Regions from separate parts of the Cryobacterium sp. SO1 genome, predicted to be linked through region 1. Evidence: predicted binding sites of a transcription regulator. Region 1 holds the regulator's gene; the other holds the start of a gene.
What was found. Region 1 encodes LexA, which represses DNA repair genes until DNA is damaged. Its sites were predicted from a motif close to TCGAACANNTGTTCGA; they were not measured.

Region 1 (11,201 bases):
CGGGCGGATGCGGCGGGACGGGTCAGGCGGAGGCGACGAGCTGCACGCGCAGGGAATCGACGCCGGTGGCGATGACGTCGTCGGCGGCCCAGCGGGCGGCCAGGCGGGCCAGGGTGGCGTCGAGGTCCGCGCGGCTGAGCCCGTCGACGAGCTCAAGGCGCACGATCAGCTCGGGTCCGGCCAGCCGGGCCTCGGGGTCTCCGGCGGTGAGGCGAACCGACAGTGCGGCGAGTTCGGTCGTGATGGACTCCTCGAACGCGGCGGCGACCTGACGGCTGGCGTAGCTCGGGGTCCACGGCGCGGACTGCGCGATGGCCCAGAGCGCCGGCCGGCGCACGACGAATTCGGTCTCGGCGGTGGGGTCGAGCACCACCAGGTCGGTGTTCTCCTGCGCGGCCGCCAGGGCCACCCGGGCCGCGTCGGCGGGCACCGGCCTGGCCTCGGTGTTCCATTGGCGCATCGTGGCGGAAGACGAGAACACCGGCAGCACCGCCCGGCCGTCCGGCCCGGCGACGGTGATGATGGACAGTTCCTGGGTCTTGTCGACCCGCAGGCCGTGCGGGCTATGTTCGGCGGACCCGGTGGCGCCGTCACCGCCGTCCGCATCCGCGCCGAGCGCGGCAACCAGCGGGATCAGCAGACGCGCCGAGCGGAGGGCGTCGATCACGCCCTCCTCGCCCAGCTCTCTGGCACGGAAACGGCCGAGCGCGGCGATCAGCGCCGGCGGCGCCAGGCCGTCATCGTCGGCGAACGCGGTGTCGTCCAGGGACCGGCCCGCCCAGGGCTGGCCGGCGGAGTCGGCGCCCGGGTCCGGCCGGCCGGTGGAGCCGAGGTTATGCGCCGGAGACATCCAGCGCCTCGGCGAGGGTGAACGCGCCGGCGTACAGCGCCTTGCCCACGATCGCGCCCTCAAGGCCCAGCGGCACGAGCTCGCGCAGCGCCGCGATGTCGTCGAGGCTGGCGATGCCACCGGAGGCGATCACCGGGCGGTGGGTGCGCTCCATGACCTCGCGCAGCAGTTCGAGGTTCGGGCCCTTGAGGGTGCCGTCCTTGGTGACGTCGGTGACGACGTACCGGGTGCAGCCGGCTTCTTCGAGACGTTCGAGCACCTGCCACAGGTCGCCGCCGTCCTTGGTCCAGCCTCGGGCGGCGAGGGTGGTGCCGCGCACGTCCAGGCCCACCGCGATGGCGTCGCCGTACTGCGCGATCACACTCGCGGCCCACTCCGGGTTCTCCAGTGCGGCGGTACCGAGGTTGATCCGCTTCACGCCGGTGTTCAGTGCCGCTTCCAGCGATGCGTCGTCGCGGATGCCGCCGGAGAGCTCGACGTTGACGCCGCGGAGCTGCTTGATGACCTTCTTGAGCACGCTGGTGTTGTTGCCACGGCCGAACGCCGCGTCGAGGTCGACGAGGTGGATCCACTCGGCGCCCTGGTTCGCCCAGTCGAGGGCGGCATCCATCGGGTCGCCGTAGTTGGTCTCGGTGCCGGCTTCACCCTGGGTGAGGCGCACGGCCTTGCCGTCGGCGACGTCGACGGCGGGCAGGAGGACCAGCTTCGGGGTCTTGTTGAACTCGCTCATGATGTGCTGTGGTGACCTTTTCGTGTTCGTGCGGCAGCGTGTGAGCGGCCGACTGGGGATGTCTAGTCGCGGAGCGTGCCGAGCCAGTTCTTCAGCAGGCGGATGCCCGCGTCCCCGCTCTTCTCCGGGTGGAACTGGGTGGCCGTCAACGGGCCGTTCTCGACCGCGGCCAGGAACGGTGCTCCGTGTTCGGCCCAGGTGAGCCGGGGAACCGGGAACGGCGGCATGACGTCGAGGGTCCATTCCTGGGCGGCGTAAGAGTGCACGAAGTAGAACCGCTCCTCCTCCAGCCCGCGGAACAGCACCGACTCGGGGTCGGCGGTGACGGTGTTCCAGCCCATGTGCGGCAGCACCGGTGCCGGCAGCGCGGTGACGGTACCCGGCCACTCGCCGAGGCCCTCGGTGTCGACGCCGCGTTCGACGCCGTGTTCGAACATGACCTGCATGCCCACGCAGATCCCCATCACCGGGCGCCCGCCGGAGAGGCGTTTGTCGATGATGTCCCCACCGTGGGCGTCGTTCAGTGCCGCCATCACGGCGCTGAACGCGCCGACGCCGGGAACGAGGAGGCCGTCGGCTTCGAGGGCGAGCTTGCGGTCACCGGTGAGGGTGACGTCGGCGCCGGCCAGCTCGAGCGCCTTGACGGCCGAGTGCACGTTGCCGGTGCCGTAGTCCAGGACGACGACCGAGGTCACAGGGCACCCTTGGTGGACGGGATCCCGGACACGAGCGCGTCGTAGGTCTTGGCCTGGCGGAAGGCGCGGGCGAAGGCCTTGAACTCGGCCTCCGCGATGTGGTGCGGGTCGCGGCCGCCGACCACGGTGACGTGCACCGTGAGCGCGGCGTTGAAGGCGATGGCTTCGAAGACGTGCCGCACCATGGAGCCGGTGAAGTGGCCGCCGATGAGGTGGAATTCGAACCCGGCCGGCTCCCCGGTGTGCACCAGGTAGGGCCGCCCGGAGATGTCCACCACGGCCTGCACCAGGGCTTCGTCCAACGGCACCAGCGCGTCGCCGTAGCGGGAGATGCCGGACTTGTCGCCCAGGGCCTGCTTGATGGCCTGACCCAGGACGATGCCGATGTCTTCGACGGTGTGGTGCACGTCGATCTCGATGTCGCCCTTGGCGTGCACGGTGAGGTCGGTCAGCGAGTGCTTCGCGAAGGCCGTGAGCAGGTGGTCGTAGAACGGCACACTGGTGTGGATGTCGCTCACCCCGGTGCCGTCGAGGTCGATCGACAGGTCGATGCTCGATTCGCTCGTTTCGCGCTGCAGGTGGGCACGGCGAGGCGAGGGCGTGACATTGCTCATGGCGTTAGTTTATTCGGCTATCGGAGCGAGCCGTGCGATGGCGTCCAGGAACGCGGTCGTCTCGGCGGCGGTGCCGGCCGAGACCCGCAGGTGGCCGGGGATTCCGACGTCGCGGATCAGGATGCCGTCGAGAAGGAGCGCCTCGAAGGTGGCGCGCGGGTCGGCGACCCCGCCGAAGAGCACAAAGTTGCTGCTGCTGCGGAGTGGGCTGAAGCCTAGAGCCCTCAGCTCGGTGACCAGCCGGTCGCGTTGCACCCGGATGTCGTCGACCATGGCGAGCATCTCGCCGGTGTGGGCCAGCGCCGCGACGGCGGCCGCCTGGGTGAGCGCGGACAGGTGATAAGGCAGCCGCACCAAGCGCAGCGCATCCGTGACCGCCGGGTCGGCGGCGAGGTAGCCGAGCCGTACGCCGGCGAACGCGAACGCCTTGCTCATGGTGCGCGACACCAGTAGGCGTTCCCGGCCCGGCAACAGGGTCAGGGCGGTGTCGGTGCCGTCGGGTGCGAACTCGGCGTAGGCCTCGTCGACCACGACGATGCCCGGGGTGGCGTTGTAGACGGCTGCGATAGTCGCCAGGGACAGCGGTGTGCCGGTGGGGTTGTTCGGCGAGCAGAGGAAGACGATGTCCGGCGCGCTCTCCCGCACCCACCGGGCGGCGGTCTCCGGCGAGAGCTCGTAGTCGGCGTCGCGGTCGCCGGGGATCCAGCGGGTATCGGTGCCGGACGCGAGAATGGAGTACATCGAGTAGGTCGGGGCGAAGCCGAGCAGGGACCGGCCCGGGCCGCCGAAGGCCTGCAGCACCTGCTGCAGAACCTCGTTGGAGCCGTTGGCCGCCCACATGTTGTCGCGGGTGAGACCGTGGCCGAGGTAGCCGGCGAGATCGTCCCGCAGCTGGCTGAATTCCCGGTCGGGGTACCGGTTGACGGTAAGGATGGCGTCGGCCAGGGCGGCCGCGATGTCGGAGGCGACGGCGGGCGGGATCGGGTGGGTGTTCTCGTTGACGTTCAACGCCACCGGCACGTGCAGCTGGGGTGCACCGTACGGGATTTGTCCACGGAGGTTGGCACGCAGGGGCAGGTCGTCGAGGCTGGTCACCCGAACAAGCTTAGTTGCGCCGCGCCGGGCCTCATTCAACGGGCCTGTGCGGTGGCCGGATCACGCGGGCGCCGGATCATGCGGCGGCCGGATCAGTTGTCGGCCGGATCAGTTGTCGGCCGGATCAGTAGTCGGCCGGATCAGTAGTCGGCGGGTAGCGCGAGGCGCTGGCCGGGCTGCACGGCCTCGGAGGCGAGCTGGTTGAGGTTGACGATGTCGGCGATCACGTCGCGCGGGTCCTGCGACGGGGCAATCGTCTCGGCCAGCTGCCAGAGGGACTGGCCGGCTTCGATGGTGACGTAGTCGAAAGCGGCCGCGCCGATGCCTGCGGTGCCCTCGGCCGCGGCCATGCCGCCGTTGAGGGCGACGCCGATGGCGCCGAGCACCAGGGGCACCGCGGCGAGGGTGGTGAACACGGCGCGCCCGCGACGGGTCAGTCGCAGGTGCGTGGTGGGCGTGCTGGCCTGGGCGGGGCTGATTCGGGTGTGGCTGGCCGCGGCGTGGGTGATGGAGCCGGGCTTCACTGCGTATGCGCTCATGTCAAACCTCCTGGTAACGCATCTGGCCCTCGGCCGGGAGGGCCAGATGCGAATCTATGTTCCGAATATATCTTCGAGTGTTCGAACAATCAACCCTGTTTCCGGATATTGTGGAGAGATATTCCGCAACACACTCGAATGCATGTCTACGACATCGTCGCTCGGTGGCTACAGTTTTGATCGGGTAGCAGTACTCAAACAGACACCACCGACATTGCCGCCGACGGTTCTCAGACGCACTTCGGTGGCACCATGTGCCGGCACGGTCCGTGCCGCACAGCTAGCAACACCAGCCCCAGACCGAGCACCAGCCCAACCGACTAACCAGAGGAGCGACACCGTGGCACAACAGAGCACACCTCGGGACAAGGGCGGCACGCGACGCCGCAAGAGCCTGAGCGATAAACAGCGCGCCGTGATGGACGTCATCCAGCGTTCGGTCCGCGACCGCGGCTATCCGCCGAGCATGCGCGAGATCGGTGACGCGGTGGGCCTGTCCTCGCTGTCAAGCGTGACCCACCAGCTGCACCAGCTCGAGTTGAGCGGGTACCTGCGTCGCGACCCGCACCGGCCACGCGCGCTGGAGGTGCTCATCGAGCTGCCCCAGTCCTCCGAGGAGGTCACGCCAGGCGCCGCAGACGACTACCAGTCCGGCATCCAGGTGGGCGACGCGGCGATGGTGCCGCTCGTCGGACGCATCGCCGCCGGTATCCCGATCATGGCCGACCAGCAGATCGACGAGATCTTCCCGCTCCCCCGCCAGTTGGTCGGCAAGGGCGAGCTGTTCATGCTCAAGGTTGTCGGTGAGTCGATGATCGACGCCGCCATCTGCGACGGTGACTGGGTGGTCATCCGTCAGCAGAAGACCGCGGAGAACGGTGAGATCGTCGCCGCCATGCTCGACGGCGAGGCCACCGTGAAGGTGCTGCGGCAGCGTGACGGCCACACCTGGCTGCTGCCACGCAACACCAACTTCGAGCCGATCCTGGGCGACTACGCCGAGGTCCTCGGCAAGGTCGTCGCGGTGTTGCGTTCGGTCTAGCCCCGGTTCCCACGAAACAGGCCCGACCCCGCGTGGGGTCGGGCCTGTTCTGTTACCGGCGGAACTCAAGAAAACGGATCAGACCAGGGTCGCCCGCACGGCGCGCGTCGCGTCGACGATGTTGCGCAGCGACTCCACGGTCTCCGCGTAGCCGCGGGTCTTCAGCCCGCAGTCCGGGTTGACCCAGACCTGGCGGGCGGGGATCGATTCAAGCGCCCGCTCGAGCAGCTCGGTGATCTCCGCCACCCCGGGCACGCGGGGCGAGTGGATGTCGTAGACGCCCGGGCCGATACCGTGGTCGAAGCCGCTGGCCTGCAGATCGGCCACGACCTCCATCTTCGACCTGGCGGCCTCGATGCTGGTGACGTCGGCGTCGAGGTTGCGGATCGCGTCGATGACGACCCCGAACTCGGAGTAACAGAGGTGCGTGTGGATCTGGGTCGCATCGGCCACGCCGGCGGTGGCCAGTCTGAACGATCCGACGGACCAGTCGAGGTAGTCCGCGTGGTCCTTCTTCTTCAGCGGCAGCAGCTCCCGCAGCGCCGGCTCGTCGACCTGCACGACCTGGATGCCCGCAACCTCGAGGTCTCGGATCTCGTCGCGGAGGGCGAGCGCGACCTGACGGGCGGTCTCGCCCAGCGGCTGGTCGTCACGCACGAACGACCAGGCCAGGATGGTGACCGGTCCGGTGAGCATGCCCTTGACCGGCTTCTCGGTGCGGCTCTGGGTGTAGCTGGACCATTCCACTGTGATCGGCGCCGGCCGGGACACATCACCCCAGAGGATGGACGGTCGGGTGCACCGGCTGCCGTAGGACTGCACCCAGCCGTTCTCGGTCACGGTGAAGCCGTCCAGGTTCTCGGCGAAGTACTGCACCATGTCGTTGCGTTCGGGTTCGCCGTGCACCAGCACGTCCAGGCCCAGGTCTTCCTGGAGTTGCACGACCCGGTCGATCTCGGCGCGCATGAGGTCCTGGTAGGCGGCGGGGTCCAGCTCGCCGGAGACCAAGCGGGCACGGGCGCGGCGGATGTCGCCGGTCTGCGGGAAGGAGCCGATGGTGGTGGTCGGCAACGGCGGCAGGTTGAGCACGGCCGTCTGCGCGGCGAGCCGTGTCTCGTAGTCGCCGCGGCTGAAGTCCGCCGGGCTGAGCCTGTCGAGCCGGGCGCGCACGGCACCGTCGCGCACGCCGGGTGCGACCCGGCGCTCGGCGAGGGATGCTGTGGCCGCAGCGAGCTCGGCCTGGATGGCGTCCCGGCCCGCGGTCAGACCGCGAGAGAGGGTGGCGACCTGCCCGATCTTCTGATCGGCGAAGGCCAGCCAGCCGGTGAGGTCCGCACCGAGCTTGGTCTCGTCGGTGACGTCGTGCGGCAGGTGCAACAGGGAGGTGGAGGTGGACACCGTGACCCGGTCGGTCAGGGCGCGCAGCCGGCCGATTGTGTCGAATGCCGCCGCGAGGTCCCCCCGCCAGATGTTGTGGCCGTCGATGACACCGGCAACGAGGGTCGTGTCGTCCAGCCCGGGGATGCCGGCCGGCACCGTGCCGCGCACCAGGTCCAGGCCGATCGCCTCGACCGGGGTGCCGGCCAGCACGGGAAGGGCGTCGTCGAGGCTGCCGTAGGGGGCTGCGACGAACAGGGCCGGGCGGGAGTCGAGCCCGCCGAGGGTCTTGTAGGCCTGGGCGAGGGCGGCCAGGGCGCGATCTCGCGGGATGCCGATGCTCTCGCTCACGAGACCGGGTTCGTCCAGCTGCACCCACTCGGCGCCGGCCGCGGCGAGGCGTTCGATCAGGGTCGCGTAGACGGGCAGCAGGTCGTCGAGGCGGTCGAGGGGGTGGAAGCCGGCCGGGGCCACTTCGCTCGGCTTGGCCAGCAGCAGGAAGGTGACCGGGCCGACGATGACCGGCCGGGTGAGGAAACCGTCGGCGACGGCTTCCTCGAATTCCCGCACGATGCGGTCGCTGGCGAGGTGGAACCGGGTCTCGGGGCCGATCTCCGGCACCAGGTAGTGGTAGTTGGAGTCGAACCACTTGGTCATCTCGAGGGGCAGGTTCTGGCCCGCGCCCCGAGCAAGGGTGAAGTAGCCGGCCAGGTCGAGGCGACCGTCGGCGTCAACGAGGTCCGCGAACCTGTCGGGCACGGCGCCCACCGTGACGGCGGCATCCAGCACCTGGTCGTAGAACGAGAAGCTCTCGGGGATCGACGAGTCGGCGCGGCCGAGGCCGAGTCCGGCGAGGCGCTCCCTGGTGGTGCGACGCAGCGCCCACGCGACCGCCTCCAGCTCGGCGGTGTCGATGCGGCCGGCCCAGAAGGCTTCGACGGCCTTTTTCAGTTCGCGCCGGCGTCCGATTCTGGGGTAGCCGAGGATCGTTCCGGTGGGGAATGCGGGGACGGTGGTGGTCATCAATAGTCCTTCGTGGAGTTAATGCCGGTGTGGACGCCGAGAGAGGCGCTGGGCGAGGTCGGGGGTGCGGGTTGGGACCGGCCGGGCGCCAGAGCACCGGCGCGGTCGAGGACGGTGAGGACGGTCTCGTGCTGGTTGAAGGCGTAGAGGTGCAGGCCGGGCGCGCCGCCGGCGATGAGCTTTCGCGCCAGGGTCACGGCATGGTCGATGCCGATCTCGCGCTGACCTTCGGCGGTGGGCTCGACCTCCAGCTGGATCGCCAGCTCGGAGGGCAGGTCCTCACCGGAGAGCTCGAGGATGCGCCGCAACCGGCCGGGGCTGGTGACGGGCATGATCCCCGGGAGGATCGGGAACTCCACCCCGGCCTCCCTGGCCCGCTGGATGAAGCTCAGGTAGTGGTCGGCGTGGAAGAAGAGTTGGGTGATGGCAAGGTTGGCTCCGGCGGCCTGCTTGGCCAGCAGGGTGTCGATGTCCTGCGCCGTGGACCGGGAGCGCGGGTGCCCGTTCGGGAACCCGGCCACCGCGATGCGCACGTGTTCGTGTTCGGTCTTGACGGCGCGGGCACGGGGCAGTCCGGGGATCGGCGTCTCCCGGTACGGCACCCGTTCGGCCTGTACCCGGTGGATCAGTTGCACGAGTTCACCGGCGCTCTGCAGGTCGCCCAGAAAGGTGTCGCCTTCCGCGAGCCCCTCGGGCGGGTCTCCGCGCAGGGCCAGGAAGCTCCGCACTCCGGCGTCGAGGAACTCGCGGATCAGGCTGCTCGCCTCGGCGTGCGAGGAGCCGACGCAGGTCAGGTGTGCCATCGGGTCGACCCGGGTGGCCTGGAGGATGTAGCGAAGCACGTCCAGGGACGAGGTGCGGGAGGAGCCGCTGGCCCCGTAGGTCACCGAGATGAAGTCGGGTGCGGCCGCGGCGAGGGCGTCGATGGTGGTGTGCAGTGCGGTTGCGGCGGCATCCGATTTGGGCGGGTACAGCTCGAACGAGAATGGCGTGGTGGGCGGACAGGCCGGGTCCGTTGATGCTGATTCTGGGCTCGCGGTCATGGTTCCTCATTCGGCATGGTGGGTTCAGATCGGTGGGCCTGGCGGCCGCGGACCGCCGGGCAAACCGGCAGGTGCTCGCGGGCGGGTGCCGGGCTCGGCTGTCGCTCCATGCCGGGCAGGATATCCCTGCCGGCAACGAATGAGATGACTCTAACAATGCGCGTTCGGGCCGCGCTGGTGCATGGCCGAATGTTACGTGCCGCATTCACACGGCTTAACGAGCCGAAGGCGGCACTCGCTCCTGGTTCAGGATGAGGGTGCCGCCTTCGGGCGGGATGCGTCTTAGCCGGCGATGGCCGGGATCACCACGTACGGGGTGAACTGGGCCTCGATACCGGGCGAGACCAGTGCGGTGACCTGGGTGCCGGTCTCCGAGTAGTCCAGTGCCAGCACCTTGCCCTGCTCGTGCAGGATCGGAATGAGGTCGCCTCGGTCGTACGGAATCAGCAGGTCCAACCGGATCTCCGGTCGGGGCAGCATGGTTTCCAGGACCTGCAGCACCTCCTGGATGCCTTCACCGGTGCGTGCCGACACGAAGATCGCCTTGGGGGCCAGTCCGCGCAGCACCAGACGGTCGTCGTCGCCGACCAGGTCGCTCTTGTTGAACAGCACCAGCTCGTGGATGTCGCTGGCGCCGACCTCGCCGATCACCTCACGCACCGTGGCCAGCTGGCTGGCTGGGTCGGGGTGGGATGCGTCGACGACGTGGATGATGACGTCGGAGTCCGCGACCTCTTCGAGGGTGGACCTGAACGCTTCGACCAACTGGTGCGGCAGGTTGCGCACAAAACCGACGGTGTCGGTGAAGGTGTACAGCCGGCCGTCGGCCGTCGTGGACTTGCGCACGGTGGCGTCGAGGGTGGCGAAGAGAGAGTTCTCCACGAGCACCCCGGCCTTGGTGATGCGGTTGAGCAGGCTGGACTTGCCGGCGTTGGTGTAGCCGACGATGGCGACGGAGGGCACCGCGTTGCGCTTGCGATTGGCGCGCTTGGCCTCGCGGGCCGGCTTCATCTCGATCATCTGCTTCCGCAGCCGCGACATGCGGGTGTGGATGCGGCGGCGGTCGAGTTCGATCTTCGTCTCACCGGGTCCACGCGAGCCCATGCCGGCCCCGGCGCCACCCACCTGGCCACCGGCCTGGCGGGACATCGAGTCACCCCAACCGCGCAGGCGGGGAAGCAGGTAGGCGAGCTGGGCGAGTTCGACCTGCGCCTTGCCCTCCCGGCTCTTGGCGTGCTGGCTGAAGATGTCCAGGATCACGGCGGTGCGGTCGATGACCTTCACCTTGACCACGTCCTCCAGGGCACGCCGCTGGCTGGGCGCCAGTTCGGAGTCGGCGATCACGGTGTCGGCGCCAAGCGCCGCCACGATAGACGCGAGTTCAAGGGCCTTGCCCTTGCCGAGATACGTGCTCGGGTCCGGCGTGGCCCGGCGCTGCAGCAGACCGTCGAGCACGGTGGCGCCGGCGGTTTCGGCCAGGGCGGCGAGCTCGCGCATGGAGTTCTCGGCGTCGAGCAGGCTACGGGCGGAGTACACGCCGATCAGCACGACGTTCTCCAGGCGCAGCTGGCGGTATTCGACCTCGGTGACGTCCTGCAGTTCGGTGGAGAGCCCACCGACGCGGCGCAGGGCATTGCGGTCTTCACGCTCGGTCTGTTCACCGTCGTGATCGCCGCCGTCGAATCCGCCGTCGGCAGGTCGGGCCTGCAGGGCCTGTGCGGACCCGCTAGCGAATAAGGAGTAGCCGGACGAACGGCTCTCGGCGCTCGCCAGCACGCGCGCAACTACATCGTCATCGTCGTGTGGAGCGGTTGATTCATCCATTGCTTTAACTGTAGTTCCTCTTCTTTCGATAAGTTCGTTGTATGGCATCCGAACACTATTTCTCGTCGGCTCCGGGCAGCGACCTGAAATTGCGGCAGATCACCGTGAAGATCGCCGGCGCGATCCGCGAGGTCACCACCGCGAACGCGATTTTCTCTCCCGAGCACATCGACACCGGCACCAAGGTTCTGATGCGTGAGGCTCCGCTGCCCTCCGGCGGCGGGGATGTGCTGGACCTCGGCTGCGGCTGGGGACCGATCAGCCTGCACCTGGCTCTGGCCGATCCGTCCGCCACGGTTTGGGCCGTCGACGTCAACGAGCGAGCCCTCGAGCTGGTGCGGATGAACGCCGCCAACCTCGGACTCACCA
Region 2 (11,201 bases), 1.2 Mb from region 1:
GCCGAAGAAGCCGGAGGCGATCGAGGCCAGGCCCTGGCCCACCAGTTCGCGGTCGGCGTCGTACGGGCCGGTGTCGGAGAGGGTGACGGCCACTCGGGCCGAGAGCAGGGATTCGATCGCGGCGAGCGCCGCGATGGTGAGCGCGGGGCCGACCAGCGAGCCGAGCTGACCGGGATCGAGCTGGGGCAGCATCGGCGATGGCAGCGAGCTCGGCAGCTCGCCGATGCGGGCCAGCGGCAGGTTGGCCAGGTTGGCGATCACGGTCACCACGATGATGGCCACGATCGACCCGGGCAGCTTCTTGTGCACCAGCGGGGCCAGCAGCATGATCGCGGCGACCACGAGCACCATGGCCACCGGGATGATCACCGTGGACCAGTCCACGGTCTCGAAGGACTGCACGGCGGCCATGAAGGCGTTGCTGCTCGGCCCGGCCTTGGAGCCGATCGCGGCAGGCACCTGCTGCAGGAAGATGATCACGGCGATGCCGAGTGTGAAGCCTTCGATCACCGGCCACGGGATGAAGCTGACCGCGCGACCGAGTTTGAGCGCGCCGGCGGCGATCACGATGAGGCCGGCCATCAGGCTGAGCACGGCGACGACGCCGACACCGTGGGCGGCCACGACCGGGCCGAGGACCACGACCATGGCGCCGGTGGGCCCGGACACCTGGATGTTGGAGCCACCGAACACGGCGGCGATGACCCCGGCCACGATGGCGGTGATGAGTCCGCTCTCGGCGCCGGCGCCGGAGCTGACCCCGAAGGCCAGGGCCAGCGGCAGCGCGATGATGCCCACGGTGAGCCCGGCGACGATGTCCCCGCGCCAGGTGCGCTTCACGTCCCGATAGTCCTGCCAGCTAGGCAGCAGGGCGCGCAGGTAGCGGCCGGATGAGGCGGCAGCAGTGCCGATCACACTCACCGGGACACCGCGTCGCTGGTCAGCGCGCTGGAGCGCGCATCCGTCGACGCAAGCCTGGGCAGGCCTACCGTGCTGATCAGATGCTGCTGGGTGGTCTCGAGGATCTCGACGAGCAGCTGCCTGGCCACCGCGAGGAGGTCCGCCACCTGCGGGTAGGCCAGGCTGTAGAAGACCAGGCTGCCGCGGCGCTCGGCCACCACCAGGTTGTGCCTGCGCAGCACCGACAGGTGCTGGGAGAGGTGCGAGGCCTCCAGGCCGGTGTCGGTGAGCAGGTCGGAGACCGACAGGTCCGCCTCGGCGTTGGCGAGAACCTCGAGCACCCGCACCCGCACCGGATGCGCCAAGCCCTTGAACAGATTGGCCTTCACCTCGTACAGCGGACGGTTCGCATCCGTGAAGTTATCGATCGGGTCCTGCTTCATCGGTTCCATGAATTCATCATATCGCGCTATCACGACGGCGGACCCGGACGAAGGTCCCGTTCGGTCGGGTCGCCGGTCACGCCGCAATCAGCGGCAGCGGCAGATCTGGCCTCACCGAAGTGAGGCACGTCTACGAGGCCACGAGCCGGACGTGCTTACGCTCGCACTCCGGCTATCGGTGAGCCGGCGGCTATTCGGCGTTGGGGTCGGCGACCGTGGACGCCGGCGCCGGGGCGGGGGCGTTGCGGTGCGTGCGCCAGAAGTACTCACGTTTGAGGCTTGCCCAGCGGTCCATGCTGACGGCATGTGCTGAGGTGGACTTCGGGTCGGACACGAATGACTCTTCTCTTGACGTGCGTTCACCACGTCGAGCGACGTTCGACGGGTGAGGCAGGGCGTCAATCGAACGAGAACATTACCGTGGGATGCGTGGCGCCACTGTCGGTGGGTTCGGTCGCCATCGACCAGCTCGGCCTGATGGATTTCTGGGGCCGTGTGTCCAGTTTAGATCTCGCCATCCGGCGTCGTCAGGGGACGAAAGTCCCAATTCGAAGACGTGCCTGGGTTCTGTCTGGGAGGTGGCTGGGAGCCGCCGTGATTCAGCGCATACATAGGTGCAGGGGTCAGACTATTCGAGGCCCGAATCTGACTGGAGACTTCTGCGTGCGCACACTTCCTACTTTCCTCACCCTGACCGCGGTTGCGGCCGTCGCCCTCACCGGGTGTGCGGCATCGCCCGATCCGGCGGCGACCCCGTCGGCCACGAAAGCGGCGATCGCCTGCACCGATCCGGGTTCCACCTCGGACGCTGTGACCGTCGCCGGTGATGCCGGTGTCGAACCGACCGTGACCTTCGAAGCACCCCTGGCCGCGAAGGAGACCGAACGGACGGTCGTCAACGAGGGCACCGGGGACGCGGTGAAGGACGGCGACTCCGTTGCCATCTCCTACACCGCGTACAACGCGACCACCGGGGCCAAGCTCACCGCCGGCGGCTTCGGCGACGACGCCGGCCTCACCATCAACGTGGTCGACGGCCAGGGTGTCATCCCGGGCATTCTCAAGGGCGTTGCCTGCTCCAACGTGGGCGACAGGGTGGCCGTCGTGTTCCCGCCCGCGGATGGCTTCGGTGAGACCGGCAACACCGACCTCGGCGTGGCCGCCACCGATCAGCTGCTCTTCGTGATCGACATCAAGGAAAAGCTGCCCACCCGCGCCACCGGCGAAGACCAGGAGCCCACCGACGGTTTCCCCGCCGTGAAGCTCGCCGATGACGGCGAGCCCACCGTGACCATGCCCAAGGGCGACCCGCCCGCGGACCTCGCGGTCGAGGTACTCAAAAAGGGCGACGGCGCGGTCGTAGCGGACACCTCGACGGTGACCGTGCAGTACACCGGCGCGATCTGGGCCACCGGCAAAGTGTTCGACCAGAGCTGGGGCGTCGGACCCACGACCTTCCCGGTCTCCGGGTTGATCACCGGTTTCACCCAGGGCATGGTCGGGCAGACCGTGGGTTCCCAGGTCGTGATCGTCATCCCGCCGGGTGAGCTCGGCTACGAAGGCGGCAACGAGACGGCCGGCATCAGCGCCACCGACAGTCTGGTCTTCGTCGTCGACATCATCGCGGCTGCGTAGCCACGCCCGGCGGCCTGCCCAGTTATTGCACAGGCCGCCGGGATAGCCTTCGGGGAGACCGCTCACTGCGGTCCCGGACGAGGGATCAGTACCCGGAACGCGACAAGACTGGCCGCGGGAGTGCTGTCATGTCGTGGATCATTTTGATCGTGTCCGGGGTTCTCGAAGCCGTCTGGGCGACAGCCCTGGGCAAGTCCGAGGGCTTCAGCAAGCTCTGGCCCACCGTGATCTTCGGGGTGGCATTGGTGCTGAGCATGAGCGGCCTCGCGTTCGCGATGCGCGGCATCCCGATCGGCACCGCCTACGCAGTCTGGGTGGGCATCGGCGCGGCCCTGACCGTGCTCTACGCAATGATCTTCGGCGGGGAGCCGGCGTCCCTGATCAAGATTCTGCTCATTCTGGGTCTCATCGGCTGTGTCATCGGCCTGAAGCTGGTGGACGACAGCCACTGACATCGCCTCGGTTCGCATGCTCGCCCAGGGCGGCGGCGCTCGTATTGCGCATCCGGGTCAGTGTCTGTCCCGGGTCAACGGTTGCCGGTGGCCTCAGCCAGTAGACCCCGCGGTTTTCGAATATCTGCCAGCCCTGGGCGTGTAGCAATCGGTGATGGGGCGGGCAAAGCAGGATTCCGACGCGAATGTCGGTGGCGCCGTGGTCGCGGGCCCATTCTTCGAGGTGGTGGGCTTCGGTTCTGGAGGGGGGTCTGTCGCAGTCGCCCCATCGGCAGCCGCCGTCGCGGGCGGCCAGTGAGATGCGTTGCGCGGCGGTGAAGATGCGTTCTTCGCGGCCGAGGTTGAGGGGTTGGCCGTCGTCATCGAAGGTGACCTCGATGGTGCCGCTGGTGCAGATCATCCGGTTGATGGTTTCCCGGCACACTGGTTGGGGGTGGCCTTCGATGAAGCCATGCCCGGTGCCGTCGGGAATCGCCACGAGCACCTCGGTCGGGTCGTGAGATGGTGGCGGCGATGCTGCGGGCGGGGTGGATAGTGCGCCCGGAGCCGGCGGCTGCGGCTGCGGCTGGGTGGCCGTGTCGCCACGCGCAGCCGGCGATGGCGTGGCCTGTGTGTGGCCGACCGGTCCAGGGTCGACCGGTTTGGTCGCGGTGACGAGGACCCGGACGGCGGGGGTGCGGCCGCCCAGCATGCGGTTCGGGTTGACCGTGCTGCCAGCCTTGAGCAGCTCGACGAACGTGTCGGCGGTGAGTTGGTCGGTGCTGCGCGGGTCGTCCTGGACTGCTTTGGCCCACGCGGCCCGGTTCGGGTCGACGAAGCGCACTCCGCCACGCCGCGGTCCCGTGGCGCTGTCGTACACGGAGAGCAGGAACGCGCCCTGCTCGGGTGGGAACTGTCCGTTGAGGTGCACCTGTCCGGAGTCGCTGGTCCAGATCCGCAGGTAGCGGTCGTCCCAGGCTTTCTTCTCGCGGGTCGCGATGCCGGCTTCGTCCAGGGTGTCGCGCATGCGGCGAGAGCGTTTGAGCAGCTCGTCGACAGTCGTCTCCTTGGCCTCGGCGAGGAGCTTCTGCACGGCAGCCCACAGAGCCTCGGCGGTGATCACCTCGTCGATCTTCCCGAGGCCTGCACGGATCGCATGTGCCGCGGCGACGGAGAGGGTTCCGGTGGCGACGGCGGCGGAGATCGGGCTGTACCAGGGCAACAGAGCCGGATCGGCACAGGCGAGGCGATCGAGACCGCCGACTCCATCAACCCCGCCAGTCCCGCCAGCCCTGTCAACGCCGCCAACTGCGTCGGCCCCGTCAACTCCACCAACTCCGTCCCGGCCGGCACCGCCGAGCCCTGCCTGCTCGTCAAGGAGCCGGCGGGCCGCTTCGCCCTCGACCGCGGCCTGAGCGGCCTCGGCATCGCCGAGCATCGTTCCCACATCCACAAGCTTCCGGGCATCGGCGCGGGTGGAACCGGTGAGGGTCTGGATCAGCTCGGCCGGCGACAAAAAACCCTGCCGGGCGGCGAGGCCCCGCTGGCCCAACTCGGGCCGGGAACGGTGCGCGAGGGTCTTCGCCAGCCACACCGATCGGGTCTCCACCAAGCCACGCAACCTGGCCAGGTCCTTCTGGCCGGCGATCAATTCCGCGTCGGAGAGCGCGTCGTAGTCGGCGCTGCACGCCCCCAGGTGCTCCACCGCTTCAACCGCGGCGATCAATGGCCTGGGCAGCGAATCGGCCGACAGCGCGGCCGTCGGCACCGAAGCCGTCGGCACCTCGGCATCCTGCACCGTGGTAACCGGCACCGTGGTAGCCGGCACCGTGGTAGCCGGCACCGTGGTAGCCGGCACCGAAACATCCGGCGGGGTACCGGGTTCGAAGGCGGCTGCGATGGTGACCATGCAGTGAGAATAGCTCAGTATAGAACGTTTGTGTGATGAAGTTGACGGCTGTGGAGAACTTTTTTCACACCTTCTCCGCCCCCCCTGATCCGGGCGCGCTGCTTCTCCTCGGTGCCGCCGGGCAGCGAAGCTCAGACGGCGAAGGGCGGGCGCTCCAGGTCGTCATCGCCGTCAGCGGCTGCCGGATCGGTGCCCACGGTGATGATGGCGTTGTTCTCGTCCACGTGCACCACCGTGGGCACGTACGCCCTGGCCTTCTTAGTGCTCATCTGGGCGTAGGAGATGATGATGACCAGGTCACCCTGGTGCGCCATCCGCGCGGCGGCGCCGTTGACGCCGATCACGCCGCTGCCGCGCTCCCCGGCGATCAGGTAGGTCTCGAAGCGGGCGCCGTTGTTCACGTTGACGATGCTCACCAGTTCGCCGGGCAGCAGGTCGGCCGCGTCGAGCAGGTCGAGGTCGACGGTCAGCGACCCCACGTAGTGCAGTGCGGCGTGCGTCACGGTGGCGCGGTGGATCTTGGATTTGAACATGGTGCGGCGCATCTGGGAAAAGCCTTTCGCGGTTCGACCTCTCCACGATACGCGTGCCGCGCCGGGCCCAGTGTCAGGGGGTCGAACTAGAGTGAATCGAATGCCTCACACTCCCTCCATTTCTCCGGCACAGGCTTCGCCGGCACGGACTTCCCCGGCCGGTCCCGCCGACTCCGCCCACCCCGCCGCCGACGGTTTCGTGCGCGTGCGCGGCGCCAGGGAGAACAACCTCCGCGACGTGGACGTCGACATTCCCCGCGACGCCATCGTCGCGTTCACCGGCGTCTCCGGCTCCGGCAAGTCCTCCCTGGCGTTCGGCACGATCTTCGCCGAGGCCCAGCGCCGCTTCTTCGAATCCGTCGCGCCGTACGCACGGCGCCTCATCCAGCAGGGCCACACCCCGCACGTCGACCTGATCACCGGCCTGCCGCCGGCCGTGGCCCTCCAGCAGCGCCGCGGTTCGCCCAGCTCCAGGTCCAGCGTCGGCACCGTCACCACGCTGTCCAATTCGATGCGGATGCTCTACTCCCGAGCCGGCACCTACCCCTCCGGGTCAGCCCTGCGCCTGGACTCCGACGCGTTCTCCCCGAACACCGCCACCGGTGCCTGCCCCGAATGCCACGGTCTGGGAATCTCTCACACCGTGACCGAGTCGCTGCTGGTGCCTGACGCGAGCCTGAGCATCCGCGACGGAGCCATCGCCGCCTGGCCGGGCGCCTGGCAGGGCAAGAACCTGCGCGACATCACGGCGGTGCTCGGGCACGACATCGACCTGCCCTGGCGCCGGCTCAACCGTGAGGCACGAGACTGGCTCCTCTATACCGAGGAGCAGCCCGTCGTGGAGGTCACTCCGCAGCGGGACAGGGTGGCCAAGCCGTACAAGGGCCGGTTCTGGAGCGCGAAGAGCTACGTGATGCACACGCTGGCCGATTCGAAGAGTGCCCAGATGCGCCAGCGCGTGCTCCCCTTCGTGGAGACCGGCCCGTGCCGGCTCTGTGGCGGCAGCGGCCTGCGCGCCGAAGCCCTGGCGGTGCGCTTCGCCGGCCGGCCGATCAACGAACTCAACGCCCTCACCCTCAGCGAGCTCGCCGAAGTGCTGCGGCCCACCGCCGAACTCACCGGCGCCACCGGCTCACACCGCTCAGCCCAGTCCGGCGAGGTCACCGAGGTCGCGGTCACCGTGGCCGGCGACCTGGTGCGCCGCCTCGAGGTGCTCATCGACCTCGGCCTGGGCTACCTCAGCCTGAGCCGCGCCACCCCCACCCTCTCCCCCGGCGAGATGCAGCGGCTGCGCATCGCCACCCAGCTGCGCAGCGGCCTCTTCGGCGTGATCTACGTGCTCGACGAGCCCTCGGCCGGTCTGCACCCCGCCGACGCCGAACCGTTGCTGGTGGTGCTCGAAAAGCTCAAGGCATCCGGCAACTCGGTGTTCGTGGTCGAACACAATATGGACGTCGTGCGACGCGCCGACTGGATCGTGGATGTGGGCCCCCGGGCCGGCGACGGCGGCGGGGAGGTGCTCTACAGCGGCCCGGTGCCCGGCCTGGCCGATGTGGCCGGCTCGATCACCCGCGGGTACCTGTTCCCGACCGCGCCGGACTCGGCCGCGCCCGCGCCCCGCGAGCCGGCCGCGTGGCTGGGCCTGGCCGGCGTCAACCGGCACAACCTGGTCGACCTCGACGTCGACGTGCCGCTCGGCGTGCTCACCGCCGTCACCGGCGTCTCCGGGTCGGGCAAGTCCACGCTGGTGAGCAAGGTGCTGGCGGATGCCGTGGGCCGGGAGCTGCGCCAGGGCCCGGTCGACACCGCGCCGGCCGGCCGCGACGCCGCGGCCGACCCCGATGAGGCGACCGGCGAGGAGGAGAGCACCACAGTGCTCGACACGGTCACCGGCGCCGGCGCCATCGACCGCCTGGTGCGCGTGGACCAGAAGCCCATCGGCCGCACCCCGCGGTCCAACCTGGCCACCTACACCGGACTTTTCGACGCCGTGCGCTCCACCTACGCGGCCACTGCCGCGGCCAGGGCGGCCGGCTTCGGCGCCGGCCGGTTCTCCTTCAACGTGCCCGGCGGCCGCTGCGACACCTGCCAGGGCGAGGGCTTCGTGGCGGTGGAGCTGCTCTTCCTGCCGGGCAGCTACGCGCCCTGCCCGACCTGCGGCGGGTCCCGGTACAACGCCGAGACCCTCGCGGTGCTCTACAACGGCAAGTCCATCGCCGACGTGCTCGGCCTCACGGTCGACGCGGCGGCCGCGTTCCTCGCCGACGTGCCCAGCGCGGCTCGCAGCCTGGAGACCCTGCGCGAGGTGGGCCTGGGCTATCTGCGGCTCGGCCAGCCTGCGACCGAACTCTCCGGCGGTGAGGCACAGCGCATCAAGCTGGCCACCGAGCTGCAGCGCGCCCGCCGCGGGCACACGCTGTACCTGCTCGACGAGCCCACCACCGGGTTGCACCCGGCCGACGTTGAACTGCTGATGACCCAGCTGAACCGGCTGGTCGACGCGGGCAACACCGTGGTGGTGGTTGAGCACGACATGGGCGTGGTCGCGGCGGCGGACTGGGTCATCGACCTGGGGCCGTCCGGCGGCAGCGCGGGCGGGCGCATCGTGGCCGAGGGCACCCCGGCTACCGTCGCGGCGCATCCGCACAGCCACACGGCGCCCTATCTCGCGCAACGCTTGGAGCTAGCTGTGTAAAGGCGCCACACCCGGTCAAACGGGACCTTGGTCCCCGTTCCCGGCTCGGCGGCGATTCTAAGCTGAGCCGGGAGTTGGAATCAATGAAGCGCAGCACGCTGTTCAAGAGGCCCGCCGCCGCACCGCTCGACACGGGTCGGCAGGGTGATTTCGGCTATCTGCAGCCCGGCGAGATCTACCTCGACGCCGCCTGCCAGAGCCTCCGCCCGCAGAGCGTGATCGACGCCCTCACCGACTACTACACGAGCTACAACGCCTGCGGCGGCCGGGTCAAGTACGCCTGGGGCCAGAAGGTCGACCACGCCGTGGCCGACACCCGCCTGGCGGTGCTCGGCCTGCTCGGGCTCTCGGCCAAGAGCCACGCCGTGTCGTTCACCCTCAACACCACCTACGGCCTCAACCTGTTGCTGCAACAACTGCCGCTCGGCCGCTTCGCCCGGGTCGTCACCAGCCACATCGAACACAACTCGGTGTTCCTGCCCACCATCACGGCCGCCCGTCGGCTGGGTGTCGAGCGCCTGGTGCTGGATCGGGCCGCCGACGGCGCCCTGCTCTACGACCCCGCGCAGTTGGAGAAGGCGGTGGTCGTGGTCAACGCGGCGTCCAACATCGACGGCCGCCTGCTGACCAACCTCACCGACCTGGTGCGCGACGCCCACGCCCGTGGCGGCATCGTGATCGTCGACGCGGCGCAGGCCATGGGGCACGCTCGCGCACTGCTGCAGAAGACCGAGGCGGATGCGGTGTGCTTCTCCGCCCACAAGATGTACGGTGCCAGCCTGGGCGTGGTGGTGGCCCGGCACGAGCTGCTCGGCTCGCTCGAGCTCGGCTTTGTGGGCGGCGGCATGGTGCAGGATGTGCGCGAGAGCGACTTCGACCTCGTGCAGGGCGACCCGGGTGCGCTGCTCGAACCCGGCCTGCAGGCGTGGGGCGAGATCATCGCGCTGGGCCGCGCCATCGACTGGCTGGGCGTCGTCCGCCCCGGCGGCCTGGCTCCCGCCGAGCACATCGGCGCGCTCTCCCGACGTCTCCACGACAGCCTCGCCGAGATCCCCGGTCTCACGTTGCTGAACACCGCGGCCAGCCCGGTGATCAGCCTGTACGCGCCCACACAGGACTCGCACCGGCTCGCGGTCTTCCTGTCGCACTCCACGATCATGGTGCGCAGCGGCTACTTCTGCGCGCATCACTACCTCAAACAACAGCTCGGGCTGCCCCCGCTGCTGCGCTTCTCCCTCGGCCTGCACTCGACCGAGTCGGACATCGACACGGCCACCCAGGCCCTCGCTCGGCTGATGAAAGGCCTCTCCTAAGTGTTCTGTATCGCGGCGTTCATCATCCTGGTCGTCATGGCCGCCTTCTCGGCGAGGTACCGGCGCTACGTCGGCACTGCCTGGAACTGCACCTGGCGCCGGGTCACCTTCCGGCCCTGCGACACGACCTTCAAGCAGGACATCAAGGACCACCTGCTCGCCCCCATCGCCATGCGTCGGCCCGGGCTGGTGAAGCCGGCCAGCATCGGCCTGGAGATCCTCGCCGTGCTGGTACTCGTCACCACCATCTGGTCGGGCTACACGGTGGTCAAGAGCGCCGTCAACCTCTACGTCTACGGCACCTGCAACAAGCAGGACTCGGCATCCTGCACCCTCGGCGCCGAGGCCTGCTCCATCCCGGATGAGACGCCGGGCTTCATGGAATCGCTGGGCGAGTTCGACGTGCTCGGCGCGTTCGGCAATGAATTCGGCAGCCTCGGCGAGACCTTCGCGGCCATCCCGGCCCGGTTCCAGACCTGGACCGCCGAGGACTACCTGCCCGCCAACCCGAGCTACCTCACCGAGGACGCCGCGAACCCGATCGCCGTCGAGGTCATCGACCCCGGCTGCACCTTCTGCAAGGCGCTCTTTGCGAACATCGAGGAGGCGGGCTTCGAATCCTCCTACAACCTCACCTACATCGCCTACCCGATCGCGGGCACCGACGGCTACAAGTTCCCCAACTCGTTGCTGGTCACCCGCTACCTCGAGGCCCTGCGGCTGCACCCGCTGGACGGCGCCGAGACCCCCGTCGATTGGCAGGTCCTCGAGCGCATCTTCACCGAGAAGGCGGAGTCCGGCCTGCCGTGGCAGGAGACCATCAACTCGATGGATGCCGACGAGGCCACCGCGACCCTGGTCGGCTGGCTGGGCGAGTTCGGCCTGTCCGCCGACCAGATCGACGAGATCGTCACCGAGGCCGACTCCGACACCGTCTCCGACATCATCGCCGCGAACAAGACCCTCGTGGAGGAGAAGATCGCCACCGTGAAGATTCCCACGATCATCTTCGACGGCCGCCGCCACGACGGCCTGGTCTCGGTCGACGGCCTGCGGTAGCCCGCCCCGCCCATCCGCGAACCGTGAGAAAAGCCCCGAAGATCACGAATTTTCGGTGCTTTACTCACGGTTCGCGGGAGGAAAAGGGTCTCGGGTGGCATAGTGGCCGCAGACCCCCGAGGGAGACCGATGACTCAGTGGCGCATCCGTGACTTTCACACCGACGACCTCGACGGCATCCTGCGCCTCTGGGAGGAGGTGACCGCGTCGAGCACCGACCCGGTCTATGGGCTGTCGGAGGTGCTCGCCTCCTGCCAGAAGGACGACGCGGTCGTGGCCGTGC

Region 2: the regulator LexA is predicted to act here: its motif matches at 5,339-5,354, upstream of BJQ95_RS00340 (HNH endonuclease signature motif containing protein).

Annotation. Positions count from the first base shown of each region.
Region 1 is NZ_CP067394.1:1,239,065-1,250,265, reverse strand. Features, by position in the region: gene BJQ95_RS05850 (SseB family protein) at 23-850, opposite strand; gene priA (bifunctional 1-(5-phosphoribosyl)-5-((5-phosphoribosylamino)methylideneamino)imidazole-4-carboxamide isomerase/phosphoribosylanthranilate isomerase PriA) at 834-1,580, opposite strand; gene hisH (imidazole glycerol phosphate synthase subunit HisH) at 1,643-2,275, opposite strand; gene hisB (imidazoleglycerol-phosphate dehydratase HisB) at 2,272-2,889, opposite strand; gene BJQ95_RS05830 (histidinol-phosphate transaminase) at 2,899-3,984, opposite strand; gene BJQ95_RS05825 (LysM peptidoglycan-binding domain-containing protein) at 4,125-4,523, opposite strand; gene lexA (transcriptional repressor LexA) at 4,942-5,565, shown strand; gene metE (5-methyltetrahydropteroyltriglutamate--homocysteine S-methyltransferase) at 5,644-7,965, opposite strand; gene BJQ95_RS05810 (methylenetetrahydrofolate reductase) at 7,965-9,008, opposite strand; gene hflX (GTPase HflX) at 9,291-10,832, opposite strand; gene BJQ95_RS05800 (class I SAM-dependent methyltransferase) at 10,874-11,201, shown strand, end outside.
Region 2 is NZ_CP067394.1:69,480-80,680, reverse strand. Features, by position in the region: gene BJQ95_RS00365 (SulP family inorganic anion transporter) at 1-921, opposite strand, end outside; gene BJQ95_RS00360 (metalloregulator ArsR/SmtB family transcription factor) at 918-1,343, opposite strand; gene BJQ95_RS00355 (hypothetical protein) at 1,534-1,677, opposite strand; gene BJQ95_RS00350 (FKBP-type peptidyl-prolyl cis-trans isomerase) at 2,007-2,978, shown strand; guanidine-III (ykkC-III) riboswitch at 3,031-3,095, shown strand; gene BJQ95_RS00345 (multidrug efflux SMR transporter) at 3,107-3,430, shown strand; gene BJQ95_RS00340 (HNH endonuclease signature motif containing protein) at 3,396-5,318, opposite strand; gene panD (aspartate 1-decarboxylase) at 5,450-5,863, opposite strand; gene BJQ95_RS00330 (excinuclease ABC subunit UvrA) at 5,952-8,546, shown strand; gene BJQ95_RS00325 (aminotransferase class V-fold PLP-dependent enzyme) at 8,630-9,859, shown strand; gene BJQ95_RS00320 (hypothetical protein) at 9,860-10,918, shown strand; gene BJQ95_RS00315 (ATP-binding protein) at 11,048-11,201, shown strand, end outside.